Linked DNA regions of Sinobacterium norvegicum. The protein of the gene in region 2 interacts with the protein of the main gene of each other region in a pairwise test. Links are inferred from orthologs where the notes say so. Each region holds a gene or a part of one and is shown on either strand. Other genes may lie near its edges. The genes, in order: ung and L9P87_RS11590.

Evidence for each region.
Region 1: the proteins of L9P87_RS11590 (region 2) and ung interact in binary tests that used the Escherichia coli proteins (3 or more experiments, as listed by UniProt). The link is inferred for Sinobacterium norvegicum from one-to-one orthologs.

What each region holds. Positions count from the first base shown.
Region 1 is NZ_CAKLPX010000008.1:1,801-5,035, reverse strand. What follows is about bases 132-3,037. They hold ung (uracil-DNA glycosylase), read right to left. Parts: upstream 1,974-3,037; coding sequence 1,290-1,973; downstream 132-1,289. Other genes in these bases: L9P87_RS17390 (alpha/beta fold hydrolase), read left to right, coding at 2,859-3,037; L9P87_RS17395 (hypothetical protein), read right to left, coding at 2,467-2,766; L9P87_RS17400 (group II truncated hemoglobin), read left to right, coding at 2,087-2,470; L9P87_RS17410 (hypothetical protein), read right to left, coding at 132-1,227. Also shown: more of L9P87_RS17410, read right to left, coding at 1-131; more of L9P87_RS17390, read left to right, coding at 3,038-3,235. UniProt on the Escherichia coli protein: Excises uracil residues from the DNA which can arise as a result of misincorporation of dUMP residues by DNA polymerase or due to deamination of cytosine.
Region 2 is NZ_CAKLPX010000002.1:558,414-561,567, reverse strand. Bases 281-3,105 are described here. They hold L9P87_RS11590 (type I restriction-modification system subunit M), read left to right. Parts: upstream 281-846; coding sequence 847-2,364; downstream 2,365-3,105. Other genes in these bases: L9P87_RS11585 (hypothetical protein), read left to right, coding at 2,361-3,105; L9P87_RS11595 (WYL domain-containing protein), read left to right, coding at 281-845. Also shown: more of L9P87_RS11595, read left to right, coding at 1-280; more of L9P87_RS11585, read left to right, coding at 3,106-3,154. UniProt on the Escherichia coli protein: The subtype gamma methyltransferase (M) subunit of a type I restriction enzyme. The M and S subunits together form a methyltransferase (MTase) that methylates A-2 on the top and A-3 on the bottom strand of the sequence 5'-AACN(6)GTGC-3'.

The DNA.
Region 1 (3,235 bases), on a different replicon or contig from region 2:
ACTACTCTCTTGTCGGGCATACCGCCGCTGCTCTATCACTTCTCGCTTTTCTTTAGAGCGTCGCTGCATGCCCAGAATAATGGCCTGACCATTCGACATATGTATATTTATTCTTACATTATAAGTTTTTCGGGTCATGCCGTGCTTGTCTGTTATCGTGAAGGTCTTCACAGTTTCGCCACCCGAGGCACCGGTTTCGCCGGTTAAGTAGCAACGAACCTCCAAAATCTTGTCCTCGGTCAGTGACCAGTCTTTTAACGAGGCGAGCTTCTTACGGGCACGCTCGACAAAACGCGGGGTGTCAACATCGATAAGATACGCCCCCTCGCCGCTGGATGTTGGAACGGATGTCTCAAAATCCCCCATCACAATTTGACCCGGTGAGGCACCATCGAGCATCCGCGCCAATTCGATGGTAACGTCGCCGACAATATAGCTAAACATGGTCGGATTCAGCCCCTCGGCCTGGTAGAACTCGTAATGACTGCCCATGTGAAAACCGGTGCGGATCAGCGGCACGGTGTTGCCGACGGCGCGGCGACGGGCAATGGCGTTATCCATGACTACTAACAGCATAAACAGGTAGAGGTTGAGGCTGGCCTCCGGGGTGTTGTCGCGACTCCAAATATAGAAGCCATCACCGGTGGTGGTCCGGGTGAAGTTGATCTCGATATGCTGCTTTAACAGCTTGTGATAGGACGAGTTAATTGAATAGGACAGACTGTTTAACTGACTGGTTTGCTCGAAGGGGGTGAACAGCGAGAAATCGACAATATCAAACAGCAATACCGCCCGCTTATCGACATAACTGATGCTGTAGCGGTGCAGCAACTCCTCGACCAGCGACTGGGCGGCACCATCATCGGCAATCGGCACCGGCAGGTCGATGGCAATTGGCTCCAGCCCAAGGCGCTTGGCCGTGCCATTAAACGCCTGTGCCTTCATATAGCGTCGGCCAGAAATCAATTTTTTGATAAACAAGCCGTTCAATGCCTCGAGACGGCTGTCGACGGCGGTCTGATTGAGCGCGGCGGTATACTGTGCCAGAAAATAGTGGGGCGCCATTAACAGCTCGATGCCCTTGGCCGTGGTACGCCAGCACAGCACAATGTTCTGCCCCAGGCCCCAGTGCTCACGAATAGCCGCCTCTAGAAACTTCAGATTGCCGCGCTGTAATATGCCAATGGCGACACCGTGTTGCTCGGATAAACTTTCCGAATCACTCATAGCTCTTCCCTAAGGCCTGTATCGGCCTCCACCCAAATACTTATTTATTTGATATATCAGTATTATAGCTGCCAGTCGATGGCATCTCGACCCCGTTGTGATAAATATTTATTGGCCTGTGAGAATGGCTTGCTGCCCCAAAAACCACGGTAGGCCGATAATGGCGACGGGTGCGGCGCCATCAACACCTTGTGGCGACGGGGGTCGACGTTCTTCGCCTTCTTCTGCGCGGGCGCCCCCCACAGCAGAAATACCACATCCTGGCACTGTTGATTAATCGCCTCGATAATCGCATCGGTCAGGGTCTCCCACCCCTTCCCCTTGTGGCTTGCCGCCTGGCCCTGCTCGACGGTTAGCACATTATTGAGCAGCAATACTCCCTGCTGTTGCCAACGCTCGAGGCAGCCGTGGGACGGTGCTTCGACCCCGAGGTCATCGGCCAGCTCCTGATAGATATTGCGCAGTGACGGCGGAATCTTCACCCCCGGCAACACCGAGAACGACAGGCCGTGGGCCTGGCCTGCGCCGTGGTAAGGGTCCTGGCCGAGGATAACCACCTTGACCTCATTCATCGGCAAGCCTTTAAAGGCATTAAAGATGGCGGCGTTATCGGGAAATACCGTCGCCTGTCGCTGGCGCTGCGCCAAGGTTTTTTGCAGCGCCACCATGTAATCTTGCGCCAGTTCAGGGTTGATCACTCGCTGCCAGCTCGAGTCTAACTCCTCGGTTAATGCCTTAAGATTCATTGCGCCACACTCTAAAATTACGTTAGATCAATTCTAACAAAAATTTATAGCAATCTAATATCGCAATGGAGGGGATTTTCTTACAATAGGGCAAAAGATAATGAGGAAAGACCATGTCCACCCCCTACCAGCTACTCGGTCAAGAAGATGGCATCCGCGCCCTGGCCAACGCCTTTTATGAGGCGATGGATGAATTGGAAGAGGCCCAGCCGATTCGTCGCATGCACGCCGACAACCTCGATGCCATCAAAAACAGTCTGTTTATGTATTTAACCGGCTGGTTGGGCGGACCGCCATTGTATGCCGATGCCACCAGCAGCGTCTGCCTAACCACACCGCACAAGGGCTTTAGTATCGGCGAGAAAGAGCGCGACCAGTGGTTGCTGTGCATGGACGCGGCGCTGGAGAAAATCAACGCCAGCGATGAGGTAAAAGCCATGCTGAAAGAGCCGATGTGGCAACTGGCCGATTTTATTCGCAACAACGATAAAGGCTAAAGAATACCGTTAAAGGCAATGCCCTTGGCGGCCAGGTGTTGCTTGACCAGGCCATCGAAGGATTCCTTGGCCATTAATTTCCAGCCCTCACCCACGGTGGGCTGGGCCAGCCACCAGATGGGATTGACCCGCAAATAGTGAAATTCTCGATCCTCGGGTAACTCTAAGACGACAAAAATGCCCTCGTCGAACTTCTCCAGCAAAGATAATGTGGCCGCGATCAAACTGTCGGTTACCTCTTCGCCGTCGGTATAACGCACATCGGCGTAAGCCGCTCTGCCCTGATCAATATCCACACCTGCTCCCAATAAAATCACTCTAAGACAACCGATTATAACCATTAAACTGTTAGAATCGATGCCTTTATTTTCACCACGCCAGTATCCGTATGATGTCAGCCGCACAAACTCGTCAGTATCCACCACAGACACGCAGCCTCAGCCTCGATGATGGCACCCGCCTGAACATTCTCGACTGGCGACAATACTGCCAACACCGCGACCGCCCCTGCGCCATTCTGCTACACGGCTTTACCAATAACAGCCATATTTGGCAGCCGCTGGCCGACGACATCGCCACCGCTCAACCGCTGATTGCCATCGACTTCAGAGGCCACGGCGACTCGGATTGGGACCCCGAGCTTCGCTATCAGCACGACCAGTTGATGGCCGATGTGGCGGCGGTATTACAACAGTTGGCCATTGGCCAGCACCACTTAATCGGCCACAGCCTGGGCGCCAGAATCGCCCTGTTACTGGCCGCCGA
Region 2 (3,154 bases):
ATATAGACTTTAAGCTCTTCTTTCTGGGCTCGGTTAACCGCACTGATCTGGTATCACGTTTTGGCATCAAGGAAGCAGCCGCCTCACGAGACCTTTCTTTATATAAAGAACTCGCCTCTAAAAACATCGAATACGACACCAAAGCTAAAACCTATATTCAGCGAGATGGTTTTTCGCCACTCTTTGAATATTCAGGTAGCCAAACATTAGCGGCGCTACTTCATGGCTTTGGTGATGACTTTGTAGGCACTCAAAAACCCATCGTCACCTGCGAAGCTCCGACACAGCTTAACTACCCAAACATACAAACTTTAGCGCTCATCACCCGAGCCATACACAACTGCCAAGTTTTGAAAATTAAGTACCGCTCACTATCCAGCGGCTTAAGCGAACGTGAAATTGTGCCTTTCGCATTGATTGATAACGGCCTGCGTTGGCATGTTAGAGGTTACGACAGAGCTCGTGAACGCTTTGCTGATTTTGTTGTTAACCGTATTGAAACACCACAACTTATCAATGAAGAGATTCCAGAAGCACAAACCAAGACTGCCGATAATCAATGGAATCGTATTGTTGATTTAAACATTGTGCCGCATCCAAGGCTTTCTCACCCCGAGACTATTGAGCTTGAATACGGTATGGAAAATGCCGTGTTAAAAGTCCAAGCAAGAGCAGCAGTAGCTGGTTATCTTTTGCGGCATTGGAACGTCGACTGTTCTAAGCAGCACTCATTAACGGGCCCAGAGTTTCACTTGTGGCTTCAAAACACACCCACTTTATATGGCATCGATAACTTACAGTTAGCAGCTGGTTATGAGTCTGAAGTAATTGAGACAGAACAATAAAATGACACTGATTAATCTAAAAGACCTCGAAGCTCACCTCTGGCACGCCGCTCATATTATTACCGGCCCAATAGACGCTTCAGATTACAAAACATACATCTTCCCGATTCTTTTCTTTAAACGTGTTTGCGATGTTTATGATGAAGAGTTTGAAGAGGCAATGGAGCAAGTCGGCGACAAAGAGCTTGCCAAAGGCGACATGTTCCACCGTATTCAAATTCCAAGCGAGTGCCACTGGAAACACGTATTTGAAAAAACAAAAGACATTGGTCAGGCATTAAAAGATGCTTTTCGAGGCATCGAACTCGCTAACCCACAGCTACATGGAATATTCGGTGACGCCAGTTGGACCAACAAAGAGCGTCTTTCGGATGAGCTCTTAAGCACCTTGCTTAATCACTTTAATAAAGTGAATCTTGGCGTTGCCAGTGTTCGTGATGATGATATGGGTCGCGCTTATGAATACCTCATTAAACGCTTTGCAGACAAGGCTAATAAAAAGGCCGGTGAATTCTATACACCACGCACCATCGTTCGTTTAATGGTAAATATCCTTGACCCGAAAGCGGGTGAAAGCGTTTATGACCCTGCATGCGGAACCGGTGGCATGTTGTTAGAAACCATTCACCACGTTAAAGAAAACGGCGGTGATCCGCGCTTATTGAAGATTAAAGGCCAAGAAAAGAACCTCACCACCGAAGCCATTGCTCGCATGAACTTGTTTCTGCATGGCATGGAAGATTTCGACATTATACGTGGCGACACGCTTCGCGAACCTAAATTTCTAGTCAGTGACCGACTAGAGACGTTTGATAATGTGATTGCCAATCCCCCCTTTAGTTTAAAAGAATGGGGTTACGATCTCTGGTCGGCAGACCCATATGGCCGTAAACAGTTCGGTTTGGCCCCTAAAACCAATGGTGATTTTGCTTGGGTGCAACACATGTTCGCGTCCCTCAATGACAATGGCCGAATGGCCGTTGTATTACCTCACGGCGTGCTCTTTCGTGGAGGCGCTGAAGGAAAAATTCGCACCCAATTACTCAAAGAAAACCGAATTGAAGCCATCATCGGTGTGGCATCTAACCTGTTTTACGGCACAGGCATTCCAGCTTGTATATTGGTGTTACGCAAAGAGCGACCGAAGGCTCATAAAAATCATATTCTGATCATCAACGCCGAAGAAATTTTCACCAAGGGCCGCGCTCAAAACACGCTGTCTAATTCGCAAGCCGATAAAATCTATAGCATCTATCACACTCAAGAACAGCAAGGACCCTCTACTAAAACCAGAAAAGGTGCAGATGAGATCGAAGGCGTTGCTCGCTGGGTGCCGCTATCTGAAGTCAAAGAAAATGACTTCAATTTAAACATAGCGCGTTATGTGCAAAAGCCGCTTGAAGAAGAAACTATTACGGTAGAAGAAGCATTGAAAGATTTCCAAAGTAAATTGGCAGATCTGGAGCAAGCCGAGGAAGAACTGGAAGCCTTACTGATAAAAGAGGGTTTCGAAGTATGAAATTAGATAAGGCTTTTGCAGAAGATATTGAGCTAAGCATCACAGCGCAAGAAGCAGACAAACAGTTTGCAGAGGGGAAAATTAAATCCAAATTTAGCTTTCAGTGTCCAGATGACAAATGCGACGCACCGGTTACCTGCGCCAACTTAGATCGCCCCAAACTAAAAAGAAAACGAGACCCCTATTACAAAGTTGTGGGTGAGCACACTTCACAATGCGATATAGCAAAGGACATCGATCCTCAGAAAAAAAGTTCAAGAATCACCACAGATATCTATAGCGACAGCGATGAATATGTCGATCACGCTATCCGTCTAAACCTGCAACCACCCAGCACCAAAAGACCTGAGCCAACAGGTAATACGTCAGGCGTATATGATACGGAAGCAAGAGCTCGAGCAGGCCATAGTCCAGAATCTGGCAAGCGAAAAATCCAACGTTCAAAAACACTCTCGTCACTGATTGATGCTTTTTTAGCGAATGAAACGCACACAGTACAACTTCCTGAAGTCGGCGTTATCGACATCAGGGATTTGTTCGTCGAAATCAATGGCCAAGACTTAACTGAGCTCGAAGACGAATTCAGAATTTATTATGGAAAGGGGTGGATAAAAAAACGAAAAGGTGGGTATGGTTTTGTGTTTGCTAACAAACTCAAGTTCGGCGAACTAGAGAGTCAACCGTCTACATATATGTCAGATAGCCAAATCGAAGATGGTAGCTTCAAACGATTCAAACAATCGACTCTAGATAAACTTGCCAACAATTATCCTAAGAAAATATTTTTGCT